2 regions of the Claveliimonas bilis genome follow, and region 2 is predicted to be linked to the other one. Evidence: predicted binding sites of a transcription regulator. Region 2 holds the regulator's gene; the other holds the start of a gene.

Region 1 (8,169 bases), 820 kb from region 2:
TATCACCCAATTCAGCTTATGCAGCTTCCGGTGGCGTTCTTCTTCGGCTATCTCACGGACTTCGGTGTGTGGGCAGTTCAGGGAATCCACTGTGATACATACTGGCAGCAGTGGCTCGTCTGTCTTGTCGGTATCCTGTTGGTGGCCGTGGGAGTCAGTTTTGAAGTTAAGGCGGGAGTGATAGTATTGGCAGGAGAGGGAGTAGTACTGGCAATCTGCAAAGTGTTTCCTCAAATAAAGTTTGGATATATGAAAGTAGGGTTTGACGTAACGCTGGTTATAATTGCCTGTATTTTGTCGCTTTCCTTTACAGGACAGCTTCAGGGCGTGAGAGAAGGAACAGTGGCAGCGGCTCTTTTGGTTGGGATGCTTGCAAAACAACTGGGGAAATTGTTGTCAAAGTGGGAACTGGAAAAGGAATAGTTTTGACAGTCATATATAACGATGCTATAACATATTCGGCATAAAATTTTGTCAATACAAGAAAAAGATATTGATATTTGTTTTCAAATAGGTTATTATAACAACAAATAGTTAGTTTTAACTAACTTAAATAGAAACATGCAAACTGATTAAATGAAGGGCAAAGATATTTATACAAAAGGAAGGCGATAAACCTGACCAGCCGGCAGAGAGGAGAAATTTTATGTTTACGATCCGGCCATATAGAGCGGAAGATGTAAAAGACTGCAGCCGATGTTTTTATGAAGACTTTTTTACATGTCCCATTGACGGAAATGACAGAGGATTTTTGCGGGATTATGTCCAGATCCTTATAGAAAAATGCAGTTTCACCTATGTGGCGGAAACTTCGGATCACCAGGTTGTGGGGTTTATCTGTGGCATTTATGATAAAAAATTTCATCCGAAAAAGTCGGATTTTGACCGATGTAAAAAGCATTATGGAGCGTGGTGCCGGATGTTTTTGAAGTTCTATCTGGGACAGTATCGCTTGTCCGAAGCCTTTCAGAAGCAGCTGGATGATTTCCTTTTGCAGCTGCGTGAGCGGGAGGAAAAATATTTTGATAGCTGCGATCTCGAACTGGCAGCCCTTTCATCCGGAAAGGACTATCGGAAAGGGCTGGGTACGGTGCTGGTGTCAAAGTTTATGGACAGAGCGGAAGCTGACAGGGCAAGTACAGTGAGGCTTTTGACCAATACACTGGCCACCTGGAAATTTTATGAAAAACGGGGATTTATAAAAAAGGCAGAAAAGCCGTTTCCGGACGGATCCGGACGGATCCGGACAGAAAACGCTTATTTATGAATATCGTCTCGAGCAGAAAGGAAGTATAGGAAGATAAAGGATATGAAGATGAATGGAAGAAACCGGGATTCGATTAGACTCGGTACACATGGAGAAAATTATGGGAACTGGATGTCCGCGCCGGTCTTTTATATGATGGGCGCGCTGGTTGTCCTTATGGCAGTTTTATGCGTCGTATCGCATTTTATTCCCGGCATAAGGGTGATTGGAATTTTAGCGTTGATCGCTGCAGTAGCAGTATTGATCCTGCTTGCCTGGACCACCTGGATCCGGCGACAGTACGCCTTTGGCGGAGGCGGCATGATGGAAAAGGTTCATGAGGTTCTTTTATCCCATCTCGATTATGACGGGAAAGGGAAGCTTTTGGAGGTGGGCTGCGGATCGGGAGCGCTCTCCATCAGGGCAGCGCTATCCTGGCCGGAGACGGAAGTTACCGGCATTGATTACTGGGGGGCTGTTTACGATTACAGCCAGACCATGTGTGAGAGAAATGCGCAGAGCGAGGGCACAGCCGGCCGCTGCAGGTTTCTTCGCGGCGACGCACGGAAACTGGATTTCCCGGATGAGAGTTTTGACGCTGTGGTGAGCAACTATGTCTATCATAATATCAACGGCGCGGACAAGCAGGCCCTGCTGCTGGAAAGTCTGCGGGTGCTGAAAAAAGGCGGTGTGTTTGCCCTTAACGACGACATGAAGCCTCGGATGTACGGGGATATGGAGAAGTTCGTAGAGAAACTGCGCAAAATGGGATACCAGGAAGTACAGATCATCAATACAGCACAGGAAGCCTTCGGTTCACACCGCCGCGCAGCATGGATGATGCTGGGAGACTCCCGGATGCTGGTAGGACGAAAATAAGATTGGTAAATACACTGCCAGTCTTATATCAGAATACCATAACCGGGAATCCCCGGTATTTTTTTACTTCTTTTGGGTCGGGTAACTGTCTGGCAAGAAGCCGTAAAAAGGTTTCTATAATAAAAACTAATTTCCACCATCGGATCTTATCGATAAATAAAGGATTTTAGAAAAACTTATTTCTGGATTTCCATAGATTTTAAGGGACATTTTCTTTATAATGAAAAGGAGAAAAGCAGCTGGATGTGTATTTTATGACATTCAAAAAAGACCGCAGGAAGTGTTTTTGAAAAACTAACTTCCACCGGTTTTTCTGTATGGTTTGTATGAAATCCTGTCATTGGCCCGGAGCTTTTTGTATTTTAGGTTGTTGAAAAAATTTACTTTAAAAGCGTAGGTTTCAGTGTGACCTGATCAACCGGGATCCATGCCATATGGCAGAGCTCCAGCAGTTTTCTGTCCAATAGGAGAAGAGCCAGTTCAAACGGGGTGCAGCCGTTTAGACTGGCTCTTGCCGTACTATTGATATGATTAGCTATGAGCGTGGCCTGTGCCTGTGTCAACCCGGAGAAAGTTTTTCCCTTGGGAAGAACATAGCGGATAAATTCATGGTTCTTTTCCAACCTTCCCTTTTGCCAGGAAGCCATCGGGTCACAGTAGAAAATGAGAGTATGAGAACCATGGCCATTATTTCGTTCAAAGACGGAAGGATCTTTAAAAGAGGAACCATTATCCGTCAGGATCACGGAAAAAAGCCTAGAATACCGGGCAGGTCCCAGGGAGGCATATAGGAAGTCAAAAACATCCCTGACAGAAGCTCTGCAGTCGCTCTCCATGAGAAAAAGGAGCATAAAGGAACAGCTGCGAAAGAAAAGAGTAAGGAGGACAGGAGAGCTTTTGCCGCCGGCGCCTTCCACCACATCCATTTCCACAATGGAACAGTCTGGATGAGCGGCTATGTACTGCTCAAAGTCCAGATATGTGCGCCCCATACGATAGCCGGGAATTTCTGGTTCAGACCGCCGTTTTTTCCTGGGTTTATAAGAAACTTTTCTGGGGAGATCCAGATTTACTGCAGAGAAACAACGGAGATCGATATAGTTGTAAAGAGTCCGCTGGGAACAGTTGATCTCCTCCCTGTGGGTGAGATAAATATGGGACAGAGGCTGCCCTTGCTTCAAAAGAGGAGAGATGAGCTTGTCCAGTTTTTCCAGGGATTCCGGAGACTGATTGATCCCGGATCTGGAAGAAGATTTGACCTCCTGATAGGAATCTTCTGCGTATTTTGCCCGATAAAAATAGAAGTCATGGGAACAAGTACGCAGTTTAGGACAGCTGTTGCAAACGTAAGGAGGCTTTAAGAGCCGTGGACAGATCAAGGGAGAAAAGTCCGGACAGTAAAAAGAACAGCGCTTGCTGCGGCATTTGGAGCAAAGGGAGAGACAGGAAGTGCGTCCGCACAGGTGCTGCCTGGTACAGGAAGAAAAATGAGCGCATTCCGAGCGTCTGCGGCTGTTCTCGTCCCGATAGTGTGGAACAAGGAAACGATGCCGCCGGATTTCTTTAGAGATGGTAGAGGAGTCTTTGGAAAGAGCCCTGGCCATTTGAGAAAAAGAGAAGCCTTTTTCGATCATGATTTCAATCTCTGCACGATCAGAAAGAGTAAGATGCTTAAAGTTACCAATATGATGAGTTGCCATGATGACCTCCAATCCGCTCCGGGGAGTACAGGATAACACGATTGCAAAGGTAAAATCCACCCCTGATTTATAGAGAAGCAAAAAAGGAAAAAAAACAGAAATAACTTTTTCAATTAACGGAAGCCGTAAAAAATTAGAAAAATTAGCACTCACCTATTGACACTGCTAATAATAAGTGTTATATTACAAATAGAACAAAGGGAAAGAGATAGAGATAGAGATAGAGATGAGCAGATTCCTGAAGTTCAAAAACAACATTTCAGCTGCATATTTTACTGCAGGAAATGCTAATATAAATAAAAGATAGGAGAGATGATTTATGATGATGCCTAGTATTTTTGGAGAGAATTTATTTAATGACTGGTTTGATTTTTCATTTCCGGAGGTGGACAGAAGATATACAGGACGTACGGATCAGATTATGAAGACGGACGTTAAGGAAAAAGACAATGGTTATGAAGTGGAGATTGATCTGCCTGGATTCAAGAAAGAAGATATTAAGGCAGAATTGAAAGAAGGATATCTGACGATCAGCGCTGCCAGAAATGTCAGCAATGAAGAGAAAAAGGAAGGAAAATATATCCGTCAGGAGCGTTTCACAGGCAATCTGAGCAGAAGCTTTTATGTTGGAAAGAATATTACGCAGAATGATATCCATGCGAAATTTGAGAATGGTATTCTTACATTAGACATTCCTAAAGTGGATGAGAAGCAGGTGGAAGAAAACCGTTATGTTACAATTGAAGGATAACCTGCAGAAATTCCCCGGAATGATTTCCGGGGAATTTAGCGTTGGTGAAAAGGCAAAGGATCGGGAGGTGATGTAATTGGAAACAAAAAAAGATTGCTATGAGGTTCTTGGAGTGGATAAAAATGCAGATGCAGGTACAATAAAAAAAGCATATAGGAAATTAGCTAAAAAGTATCATCCAGATACAAATGCCGGCAATCCGCAGGCAGAGCAGAAATTTAAGGAAATTACGGAAGCCTATGCGATCCTAAGTGACCCTGAAAAGAAAAAAATGTATGATCAGTTTGGCTATGCTGCCTTTGACGGCAGCGCACCGGGAGGCAGTGGTTATTCGGGCAGAACATACGGAGGATCTGCAGGAAGCGGTTATCAGGAATTTCATTTTGAAAATGGAAATATGGATGACATTTTTGATGATATTTTCGGCAACTTTTTTCATGGAAAAAAGAAAGACGGTTTTGGAAAAAGGTCTTTTTACAGCAATGATTTCGGCGGTTTTCAAAACGATTTTCATACAGGCGGGTTCAGGCAAAAGGGCGCCGATTTAAAGGCAGAAACCAATATCAGCTTTGAAGAGGCTGTCTTTGGATGTGATAAGATTATAAGTTTCCAGGATCCCAGTGGGACTGACGGTAAGGTACAGACCCTTCAGGTGCATATTCCGGCAGGTATTGACACCGGGAAGAGCATACGTCTGAAAGGGAAGGGAATGCCCGGAAACGGAGGCGGAGAGCCGGGAGATCTTCTCTTGAAAGTGAAAGTAGGAGAAAAGAGAGGATTTGAGCGAAAAGGAATAGATGTTTATTCTACCCTTCAAATTCCATTTACAACAGCAGTGTTTGGAGGGGAAGCTCTGGTGAATACTCTCTATGGAAATGTAATGTGCAAAATAAAAGAAGGTACACAGTCAGGTACGAAGATCCGGCTGCGGGGAAAAGGGATTGTGTCTCTGGAAAATCCGGGGATACACGGCGATCATTATGTAACAGTACAGATTGAGGTGCCGAGAAATTTAAATCCGGAGGCAAAGAAGAAATTAAAAGAGTTTGAAAAAGCGGCAGGATTGAATAACGGCGGTCATGGAAGGAAGAGTGTAGCTTAAGTTCCAGTCCAGGGTATACAAAATTATCTGTAAGAAGAACCAGAAGGGAAGATCACTGAGAAAGCGAAGGAGCTGTTCTGTGATTTTTCCCTTCCTTTTTTATACACGTGATATAATGATTACATACCCGTGTAGAGGAAAAAGGGTAATTTAGAATAAGGAGACAACCGGAAAATGATAAAAATTACAAAAGAGAACTTTCATCCAGGACAGATCTGCGCATCCGGCCAGTGCTTCCGAATGGATCCTGTAGGAGAGAAGCGGTATGCTCTGATTGCGTCCGGGTATTACCTGGAAATAGAAGAAGTGGGGGACCAGAGCTTTCTTTTTTCCTGTACCAGGGAAGAGTTTGAAAAATTTTGGAGAGGATATTTCGATATGGATGGAGACTATAGCGCCTGTATAAGGGCAATTGATCCCAGGGACAGCTATCTTATGGATGCGGCCCGTTTCGGTTCCGGTATTCGGATTTTGCGTCAGGATCTGTGGGAAATGATCGTGTCTTTTATCGTTTCACAGCAAAATAATATTCGCCGTATCAAGAAAATTCTGGAACTTTTATCACAGAGATATGGAACAAAGATGACTGATTTACAGGGAAAGGAATACTATGCGTTCCCGAAACCGGAAGAACTGGCTCAGGCGGATGAAGATGCACTTCGGGCATGTAATCTTGGATACAGAAGCAGATATATAAAAAATACGGTAAACAGTGTGCTTTCCGGAGAAGCAGACCTGGAGAAGATAAAAGGGATGTGCTATCAAGAGGCACGCAAGGAGCTGATGAAGCTTAGCGGAGTAGGGGAGAAGGTGGCAGACTGTATCTGTCTTTTTGCACTCCACCATCTGGAAGCATTTCCCGTTGACACACATATCAAAAAAGTTCTAAAAAAGAACTATCCACAGGGATTTCCTTTTGAAAAATATAAAGGGTCGGAAGGAATCCTGCAGCAGTATATTTTTTATTATGATCTGCAGCATTCGGAAATCTGAGATCGGAAACAGCAAATGTGACAGTTACTGCATATTTTTCCTTGCAGCCAGGATATAATAAGGGCATAAGTGAAAAAAGGAGAAATCAGATGGAGAAATGCAGGGAAAACCAGTTGAAGAAGGAGGAAAGAAAGCGGAATGCCAGGGAATTTCTTCTGGCATCTGAGGGAGGATGCAGCGCTATGTCCTGGGAGACAGAAGATGGTCTTGTACTGTGGGGAAGAAACTTCGATTTTAACAGGATAGCGAAAGGGACAAATGTCCTGTATGTCCCGGCGGAGATTCCTTATGATACATGCGGCGGCGTACTGCCGGAAGAAAAGACATTACCCTCAAAGAAGCGGGGAAAATATGCGGCAATTGGAATCGGAGGGCTTTTTCTTTCCGACACGCCTCTTTTTTATGAAGGCATGAACGAGGAAGGGCTGATGGGAGGTCAGCTCTATTTCCGTAAATTCGCCGCATATCCAAAGAACTGTCAGTCCGGACGTATACCGGTACAGCCTTCGGTGCTCCTGACACATGTCCTGTTGCAGTGCAAAGATACAAAGGAAGTAGAAGAAGAACTGAAAAACCGGATCAGTCTTGTAGATTTGCCGATTCTGGGAACTGTGGTGCAGGTGCACTGGATGTTTACAGACAGGAGGGGAAGAAGCATTGTAGTAGAGGAGCGGCGGGATGGTCTTCATGTCTATCCGGATACAATGGGAATCATGACGAACAGCCCGGATTATGAATGGCATCGGTTGAACATCTTAAATTATGTGCAGATCAGGCAGGAAGATTATGGCATAAGGGAGTTTGATGGAGAGAGAGTAGAGCCCTGCTTTTCCGGCAGCGGTACTCTGGGGCTTCCAGGAGATTTTACCTCTCCGTCACGGTTTGTGCGTCTGGCCTTTTTGAAGAAGTATGGGGTGAAGGGAAAGAATGAAAAAGACGGGGTGACAAGGCTGTTTCATATGATGCATCACGCTGCGTTCCCGCCGGGACTTGCAGTGGTCGGCGAACCGGGGGAGAATATGCCGTATGATGAGAGAATGGTTCCCTATGACTATACGATTTACACCTCCGTGATGTGTGCACAGTCGGGAAGGTTTTACTGGACAACTTTTGAGAATATGAATATCCGCTGTGCAGCCCTTGCCGATCTGAAAGAGCGGCAGGAGCCGGTACAGCTTGAATTGAATGGAAGGGACGGATACAGTCAAGAAAGAGTAAGATAACGGAGGTAAATTTAAATACAGATCAGGTCAGCTCAGACATGCCATGATAGAGCTGGTAGTACATGCCTTTTTGAGCCAAAAGTTCCTCATGATCCCCGCGTTCTATGATCCGTCCGTGTTCCAGAACGAGGATGGCATTGGCGTTTCGCACAGTACTGAGGCGATGGGCGATGACAAAGACGGTACGTCCTTCCATGAGGCGGTCCATGCCTTTTTCAATCAGGCGTTCCGTTCGCGTATCAATGCTGCTGGTTGCTTCATCAAGAACGAGAACT
Region 2 (8,169 bases):
GTCCTTAGACCTCTTTGTAGTCTCCATCTACTACATCGTCGCCGCCAAATCCTTCCGGAGACGGACCTGCTCCTGCTCCCGGATTCGGACCTGCTCCCTGTGCGCCTGCATTTGCTCCGGCATTAGCGCCAGCCTGCTCATACATCTTGGCAAATACTTTCTGTGCGCTTTCCATCAGCTTTTCTTTTCCTGCTTTGATCTCTGCGATCTGGGCATCTGAAATATCTTCCATGTTTACTTTTTCCAGCAGTTCTTTCAGCGCTTTGCAGTCTGCCTCTACTGCTGCTTTCTCGGAAGCGTCGATCTTATCTCCTACTTCCTCCAGAGCTTTCTCTGTCTGGAATACGAATGCATCTGCATCGTTCTTTGTATCAATTCCTTCTTTTCGTTTCTTATCCTGTGCCTCAAATGCTGCAGCTTCTTTTACAGCTTTCTCAATATCTTCATCAGACATATTGGATCCGGCAGTAATTGTAATGTGCTGTTCTTTTCCTGTTCCCAGGTCTTTTGCAGATACATTTACAATACCATTTGCATCGATATCGAATGTAACTTCGATCTGCGGGATTCCGCGTGGTGCCGGCGGGATTCCATCCAGTCTGAACTGTCCAAGTGACTTGTTGTCCCTTGCGAACTGTCTCTCACCCTGTACAACGTTGATGTCTACTGCTGTCTGATTGTCTGCAGCTGTAGAGAAGATCTGGCTCTTCTTTGTAGGAATGGTCGTGTTTCTCTCGATCAGTCTTGTTGCAACGCCTCCCATTGTCTCAATAGACAGGGAAAGTGGAGTAACATCCAGAAGGAGAATATCTCCTGCGCCTGCATCTCCTGCCAGCTTACCGCCCTGTACGGAAGCACCAAGTGCAACACATTCATCCGGATTCAGAGATTTGCTTGGCTCTTTGCCTGTCAGCTGTTTTACTTTATCCTGTACAGCCGGAATACGTGTAGAACCACCTACCAGCAGTACCTGACCAAGTTCTGAAGATGTGATGCCTGCATCAGAGAGTGCTCTTTGTACCGGCTCTGCAGTCTTTTCTACCAGGTCGTGAGTCAGTTCATCAAATTTTGCTCTTGTAAGATTCATATCGAAATGCTTCGGTCCTTCTGCTGTTGCAGTAATGAACGGAAGGTTGATATTTGTTGTTGTTGCAGAAGACAGCTCTTTCTTTGCCTTCTCTGCAGCTTCTTTCAGTCTCTGAAGCGCCATCTTATCTGTAGATAAGTCAACACCTTCTGTTTTCTTAAATTCAGAGATCATATAATCTGTGATCTTCTGGTCGAAGTCATCACCGCCAAGTCTGTTGTTTCCGGCTGTAGACAATACTTCAATAACACCGTCGCCGATTTCAATGATGGAAACGTCGAATGTACCGCCTCCTAAATCGTATACCATGATCTTCTGTTCTTTTTCATTGTCAAGACCATATGCAAGAGCTGCCGCTGTAGGCTCGTTGATAATACGTTTTACATCCAGACCTGCAATTTTTCCTGCATCCTTTGTTGCCTGACGCTGTGCGTCGTTGAAATAAGCAGGAACTGTAATAACTGCCTCTGTCACTTTCTCGCCAAGATATCCTTCTGCGTCTGCTTTCAGTTTCTGAAGGATCATTGCGGAGATTTCCTGCGGAGAGTATTTCTTTCCGTCAATCTCTACCTTGTAATCAGATCCCATCTCTCTTTTGATAGAAGAGATTGTCTTCTCAGCATTTGTAACTGCCTGACGTTTTGCAGGCTCACCTACAAGCCTTTCTCCTGTTTTTGTAAATGCCACTACAGACGGTGTTGTCCTTGCGCCTTCTGTATTCGCAATAACTACTGGCTGTCCGCCTTCCATTACGGCTACACAGCTGTTTGTCGTACCTAAGTCAATACCAATGATTTTTCCCATGATCTATTCCTCCTGTTTTATAAAAATTTGATTGTTTGCCTGTTAGTTTGCTACCTTTACCATGCTGTGTCTTACCACGCTGTCACGGTAGGTATAACCTTTCTGAAATTCCTCGGCTACCATGTTCTCACCGAAATTTTCATTCTCCACATGCATCACTGCATTGTGAAAATCAGGGTTAAATTCCTGACCCACTGCCTCGATCGGTTTCACCCCAATCTCATCCAGTGTAGTCATCAACTGTTTATACACCTTATCCATGCCCTGCATGAACGGATGCTCCTTATCCTCCTCAGCTACCGCTGCAAGTCCTCGCTCAAAGTTGTCAACAACCGGAAGGATTTTTTCTATGATATCTTTCGCTCCAACCTCATACATCTGGGATTTTTCCTTTTCTGTACGTTTGCGGAAGTTATCAAACTCGGCCATCTGCCTTGTGAGCTTATCTGTAAGCTCCTCGATCTTTTCATCTTTTTTGTCTTTTTTATTCTTTCTGCCAAAGAACTTTTTATCGCCCTGCTTCTCCTGCTGGGTTTCTTCTGTGTCTTCCCCTTCTTTAACGTCTTCTTCTTTGGCTTCTTCCTGACCCTCTGCTGTTTCCTCTTTGTCTGTTTCAGCATTTTCCTGGTCAGCTGCTGCTTTTTTTGCTTCCTCCACAGCTTCTTTTACCATTTCTTCCTGGCTCTTTTCCTGTCCTGTCTCTTTTTTATTCTCTTCCAAGGGTTCATCCACCTTTCTTATTCTTTCTTATGAAACATCGCATCCAATTCACCTTGAAGGCGCTTCAGCGATTTTAACACATGTTCATAATCCATTCGCTTCGGTCCGATAATACCTATCGTACCCCGCATCCCATCTCCCAATTCATATGTTGCAGTTACAACGCTGCAGTCTTTCATGGTCTGTACCGGAGTCTCATCTCCAATATATACCTGAATCCCGGTATTGTCTTCCTGTGAAAGGGTCTGGGTAACCAGCTCGGTCAGCTGCTGTTTTTCCTCAAAGGCACTGATGATTTCCTGGGCGCTCTGCTTATCGCTAAGCTCCGGATATTTGAAAATATTCGTAGCGCCGCTTGTATAAATCTGCATATCCTCATCAATCTGTATTGCATCGGCAACTGCATCAAGCACATCGCTGATCACTTCACTGTGGATTCCAGCCTGCTCTTTCAGCCTCGCGATCAGTCCCAGATTGATTTCTTCAATAGACATGCCGTTCAGTGATGTATTCAAAAGCATATTCAGTTTCAGAAGATTTTCATTGCCAAGGGGTTCTCTTACATTAATAATCTTATTCTTGATTACATTCCCCCCCAGCACAATGACTGCAATAACCTGCTCTTCATCTACCTGGGAAAGCTGAATAAACTTCAGCCTGTTGGCACTGTTTCTCGGAGTGGAAACCATGGTCGCATAATTGGTATTTGCCGCAAGCACCTGTGCTGCCTGTTTCAGAAGCTGATCCATTTTATCAGCTTTCTGCAGCATCTGCTCCTGCATTTCATTCAGCTCCTGCTCCTTTTCTTCCATCAGCATATCCACATATAAGCGGTATCCTTTGTCCGAAGGAATCCTTCCTGCCGATGTATGAGGCTGCAGGATATATCCAAGTTCTTCCAGATCAGCCATCTCATTTCGGATCGTCGCAGAACTTAAATTCAAATCCGTATATTTGGATATTGTTCTGGATCCTACCGGCTCTCCTGTCTCCAGATAGGTCTGGATGATCGCATGAAGAATTTTCAGTTTTCTTTCACCCAGTCCTTCTGCATTCTGCATCCTAACTGCCTCCTTTTGTTTTGTTAGCACTCATTTCATCCGAGTGCTAATCTCTACGGTTATTAATGTATCACTCCTAATTTTATTTGTCAACAGGATTTATAGATTTTTTATTTTTTACGTGATATACTGCTACTATTCACAGGCATACTCTGAATACAGGAGAAATATATGAATCGAACCATTGATTATAAAATAGGAAAAGAAGCGGACGGGCTTCGGGTAGAGCAGTTTTTGAAAAGGAAAGGCTACTCCCGCCAGAACCTTTCTGTTATCAAACGGATGCCCAAAAGCATTCTGGTAAACGGCGTCCACTACTATATGCGCCAGCAGCTTAAGGAAGGGGACTTGCTTTCCGTGCACATATGCGAAGAGAAATCCTCGGAAAAGATCCCTCCCGTCCATCTGCCGCTGGATATCATATACGAAGACGAGGATATCATTGTCATCAATAAGCCTGCTGGAATGCCCATCCACCCGTCCATGAACAATTATACCAATTCCATGGCAAATGCACTGGCCTGGTACTATCAGGAACAGGGGAAACCTTTCATTTTCCGCTGCTGCAATCGTCTGGATAGAGACACTTCCGGTCTGACGGTGGTTGCAAAGCATCTTGTCAGCGCCGGCATTCTTTCCTCTATGGTAAGCGAAAAGGCCCTGTGCCGGGAATATCTGGCTATTGCCAGCGGACATGTAAGTCCTAAGTCCGGTACCATATGCGCGCCTCTTGCCCGCAAAGGCACTTCCATTATCGAGCGGATGGTAGACTTTGAGCACGGGGAAAACGCTGTCACTCACTACCGTACGGTAGGTGTGTACGGTCCTCACACATTAGTTGCCCTGAAACTGGAAACCGGGCGCACCCATCAGATCCGGGTGCACATGCAGTACCTCGGCTATCCTCTCATCGGAGATTATCTCTATAATCCGGATATGAAATACATCAGCCGGCAGGCACTTCACTCCTACCGGCTGTCATTTTCACATCCCATTACAGGAAGATTTATGGAATTTACTGCCCCGCTTCCAAACGATATGAAAGAAGTGCTGAATATAACGTAATAGCATCTGCAGACACAGACATGATATATAGAAGAAATCCCGAAACGCACCCATTCGTTTGCGTTCCGGGATTTTTCTTAACTTAATTCTATCTTCCGGGCTTCTTCCGGCTTAAATTCATTTTCCAGATCATAAATATTATGTCCCGTAGACTCTCCCAGCACTCTTCCTTCCAGAGAATAGCAGCGGATAAATCTCTTGGGTTCAATGCTTGACCAATGCTCTACATCCCATGTAAGATAGCCGTCCTCGTCCGATTTTTTCTCTTTCAGATAGAGATCTACCTGTCTGCCGTCCTGCATGATCTTGATCAGATCTTTGTAATCGCCGATCTCAATTTCTTCCTTTTTCACAGTATCGTAAATTTTCATTTCCTATTCCTCCTGAAACTGTTTCAACGTCTTCTATGAATAGTTTACCTTTCTCTTTTAAAAAACTCAAGTAAAAAATATTGACTTTGCAATTGTCTTATTATATTATTGTATTAAATACTTAATACATAAATACAAAAGGAGGAATATATCGAATGAAGGACATCATTCTTCAAACTCAAAGTTTGACAAAACAGTATGGACATCGCACAGTCGTAGACCAGGTATCTATGACCATTTACGAAGGGGATATTTACGGCTTTATCGGCAAAAACGGAGCCGGAAAAACTACTTTCATCCGCATGGCAGTAGGTCTTGCATCTCCAAGCAGCGGAAATATCCGCCTCTTTAACAGCAGCAATCTCCGGGAAAAGCGTGCAGAAATTGGAACTGTCATTGAATCCCCCGCTTTTTATCCGGGGATGACTGCTATGGAAAATCTTACTGCTTTTGCAAAACTTCAAGACCTTCATGATCCCGAACATCTGCAGCAGCTTCTGGATCTTGTTGGTCTTACCGATACTGGAAGGAAAAAGTGCAAACACTTTTCTCTTGGTATGAAACAACGTCTTGCCATTGCTATTGCCCTTATCGGCAATCCAAAACTTCTCATCCTGGATGAACCCACAAATGGACTGGATCCGGAGGGCATGAAAGAAATACGTGAATTGATTTTAAAACTGAATCAGGAACGCCATATCACTGTCCTTGTTTCCAGTCATATTCTCGGAGAACTTTCAAAATTTGCCACAAGATACGGCATCATCCATCATGGCAAGTTGATTGAGGAATTTACCGAAGAAGACATCTGGCGCCGTAGTATAGGAAATGGTCAGCAGGATATAGATCTGGAAGATTACTTTTTAAGCAGAATAGGGGGAATAAAAAATGAAAAGTCTTGTGAAATGTGATATCTATAAATTAAAAAAATCCAGATATTTCTGGATCTGCCTCATCATTTCTGTCCTTTTGGCGGCAGCAACTGTATTCTTATTGGATTTCACTTATAAATTGGCCGGTGAAAACATGGAAGCGCAGATTGAGCAGCAGCAGGCTGCCATGGAAGAATCCGGTCTTTCTGTCTCTGCAGAAGGAATCCCGACAAATTATGATAACCTAAGCACTTCTGCGCAGCTTATGACCTTTTTTGCCGGGAATACTACCCTGATCATGGCCGTTTTGATCTCTCTTTTTGTAGGCAGCGAGTTCAATCAGGGAACTATAAAAAATATTGCATCACGCAATTACAGCAGATCCGCTATCTATCTGTCAAAACTGATCGTAGGGATCCTTGTATCCATCCTTTATACTTTGCTGTTTGTGCTGACTGCGGCTTTGATTGCTTCTGTCCTGTGGGGATTCGGGGACGTTTCCTCTGATTTCTGGATACACACGCTGCAAAGAGGAGCACTGGAACTTCTTCTCGGAGCTGCATATGCTTCCCTGTTTGTTATGTTCAGCATTCTGATCCGGCAAAATGGAGGTTCTCTGGCAGTTAACATCTGTTTTCTGGAGTTTACATCCCTGATCCTTTCCCTGGCAGAAATGGCGGCAGGCAAGCTTCTTGGCCACTCTGTCTCTCTGGCTCAGTATCTTCCGGATATGAACATGAGCATACTGGCACAGAATCCTGATCAGGGAGATCTCCTGCGGGCACTGGCTGTGGGCATCTGTTTTCTTGTCCTTCCAGCCTTCATTGGCATATGGAGCTTCAACAAAAGAGATATTAAATAATTAAAAGACCTCCCTGCAGCAGAAGAACAGCTTCTTGCCACGGAGGTCTTTCTACATCATATGTCCAATTCTTACTCACTGCGCAGTTTCTTTAACCGCTCTCCTATCACCTTTTCATACCCGAGTTCTCCCGGCTCATAAAATCTGGCTGTTTTAATCTCATCCGGCAGGTACTGCTGCTTTACATAGTGATCAGGATAATCGTGGGCATATTTATATCCGGTTCCTCTTCCCAGATTCTGTGCTCCTTTATAGTGGGCATCCTGAAGATGGGATGGCACGGTTGTCTTGTACTTTTCCACATTTTCCAGCGCTGAAAAAATAGCGTTGCACGCCGAATTACTCTTAGGGGCCGAAGCCACATAGAGAACAGCCTGGGATAAAATAATCTGAGCTTCCGGCATTCCAATCCGCTCCACCGCCTGGGCTGCACTGACTGCTACTGTAAGAGCCATCGGATCTGCATTTCCCACATCCTCCGAAGCACAGATCATGATCCTTCGTGCAATAAACTTAATATCTTCTCCTGCCCGCAGCATTTTTGCCAGATAATAAACTGCGGCATCCGGATCGGATCCCCGCATACTTTTAATAAAAGCGGATATTGTATCATAATGATTATCTCCTGTTTTGTCATAACGGACCACTCTCTTCTGGATACATTCGGAAGCCACTTCCAGCGTCAGATGGATTTTCCCATCTTCTCCCCTCTCTGTCGTAAGTATGCCAAGCTCGACAGCATTCAGTGCATTCCTTGCATCTCCGCCGGATACGTCCGCCAAAAACTCCAGTGCATCCTCATCGATCTTGGCACCGTAGCTTCCCATTCCCTTTTCCTTGTCATAGACTGCCCGTTTGATCAGGGTTTTGATATCCTCTTTTTCCAAAGGTCGCAGTTCAAAAATGCTGGATCTGGAAATAAGCGCTCCATTTACCTCAAAATAGGGATTCTCCGTTGTTGCACCGATAAGAATAATGGTGCCGTCCTCTACAAACGGAAGGAGATAGTCCTGCTGCCCCTTGTTAAACCTATGGATCTCGTCTACAAAGAGGATCGTCTTTTTCCGGTACATTCCCCGAAGCTGCTTTGCCTTCTCCACCACCGCTTCCATGTCTTTTTTTCCTGCCACTGTGGCGTTGATCTGAGTAAATTCTGCGCTTGTCGTATGAGCGATCACCTTAGCAAGCGTTGTCTTCCCTGTCCCCGGAGGGCCGTAAAAGATGACTGAACTTAACTTATCTGCTTTGATGGCACGGTACAGCAGCTTGTCCCTGCCGATAATATGCTGCTGCCCCACCACTTCTTCCAGCGTCACCGGGCGAAGCC

The links. The regulator HrcA, encoded in region 2, represses chaperone genes, less so after heat shock. The targets are predictions, from matches to a motif close to TGTTAGCACTCNNNNNNNNNGAGTGCTAACA.
Region 1: the regulator HrcA is predicted to act here: its motif matches at 3,966-3,996, upstream of R2J37_RS10900 (Hsp20/alpha crystallin family protein).

The regions. Positions count from the first base shown of each region.
Region 1 covers NZ_AP027742.1:2,227,055-2,235,223, reverse strand. Annotated here, with positions in the region: gene R2J37_RS10920 (YczE/YyaS/YitT family protein) at 1-423, shown strand, start outside; gene R2J37_RS10915 (GNAT family N-acetyltransferase) at 647-1,267, shown strand; gene R2J37_RS10910 (class I SAM-dependent methyltransferase) at 1,310-2,125, shown strand; gene R2J37_RS10905 (IS30 family transposase) at 2,506-3,825, opposite strand; gene R2J37_RS10900 (Hsp20/alpha crystallin family protein) at 4,145-4,576, shown strand; gene R2J37_RS10895 (DnaJ C-terminal domain-containing protein) at 4,653-5,678, shown strand; gene R2J37_RS10890 (DNA-3-methyladenine glycosylase family protein) at 5,853-6,671, shown strand; gene R2J37_RS10885 (linear amide C-N hydrolase) at 6,761-7,894, shown strand; gene R2J37_RS10880 (ABC transporter ATP-binding protein) at 7,917-8,169, opposite strand, start outside.
Region 2 covers NZ_AP027742.1:1,405,840-1,414,008, reverse strand. Annotated here, with positions in the region: gene dnaK (molecular chaperone DnaK) at 5-1,891, opposite strand; gene grpE (nucleotide exchange factor GrpE) at 1,934-2,563, opposite strand; gene hrcA (heat-inducible transcriptional repressor HrcA) at 2,629-3,672, opposite strand; gene R2J37_RS06815 (RluA family pseudouridine synthase) at 3,844-4,737, shown strand; gene R2J37_RS06810 (hypothetical protein) at 4,815-5,108, opposite strand; gene R2J37_RS06805 (ATP-binding cassette domain-containing protein) at 5,264-6,019, shown strand; gene R2J37_RS06800 (DUF2705 family protein) at 5,997-6,842, shown strand; gene R2J37_RS06795 (replication-associated recombination protein A) at 6,914-8,169, opposite strand, start outside.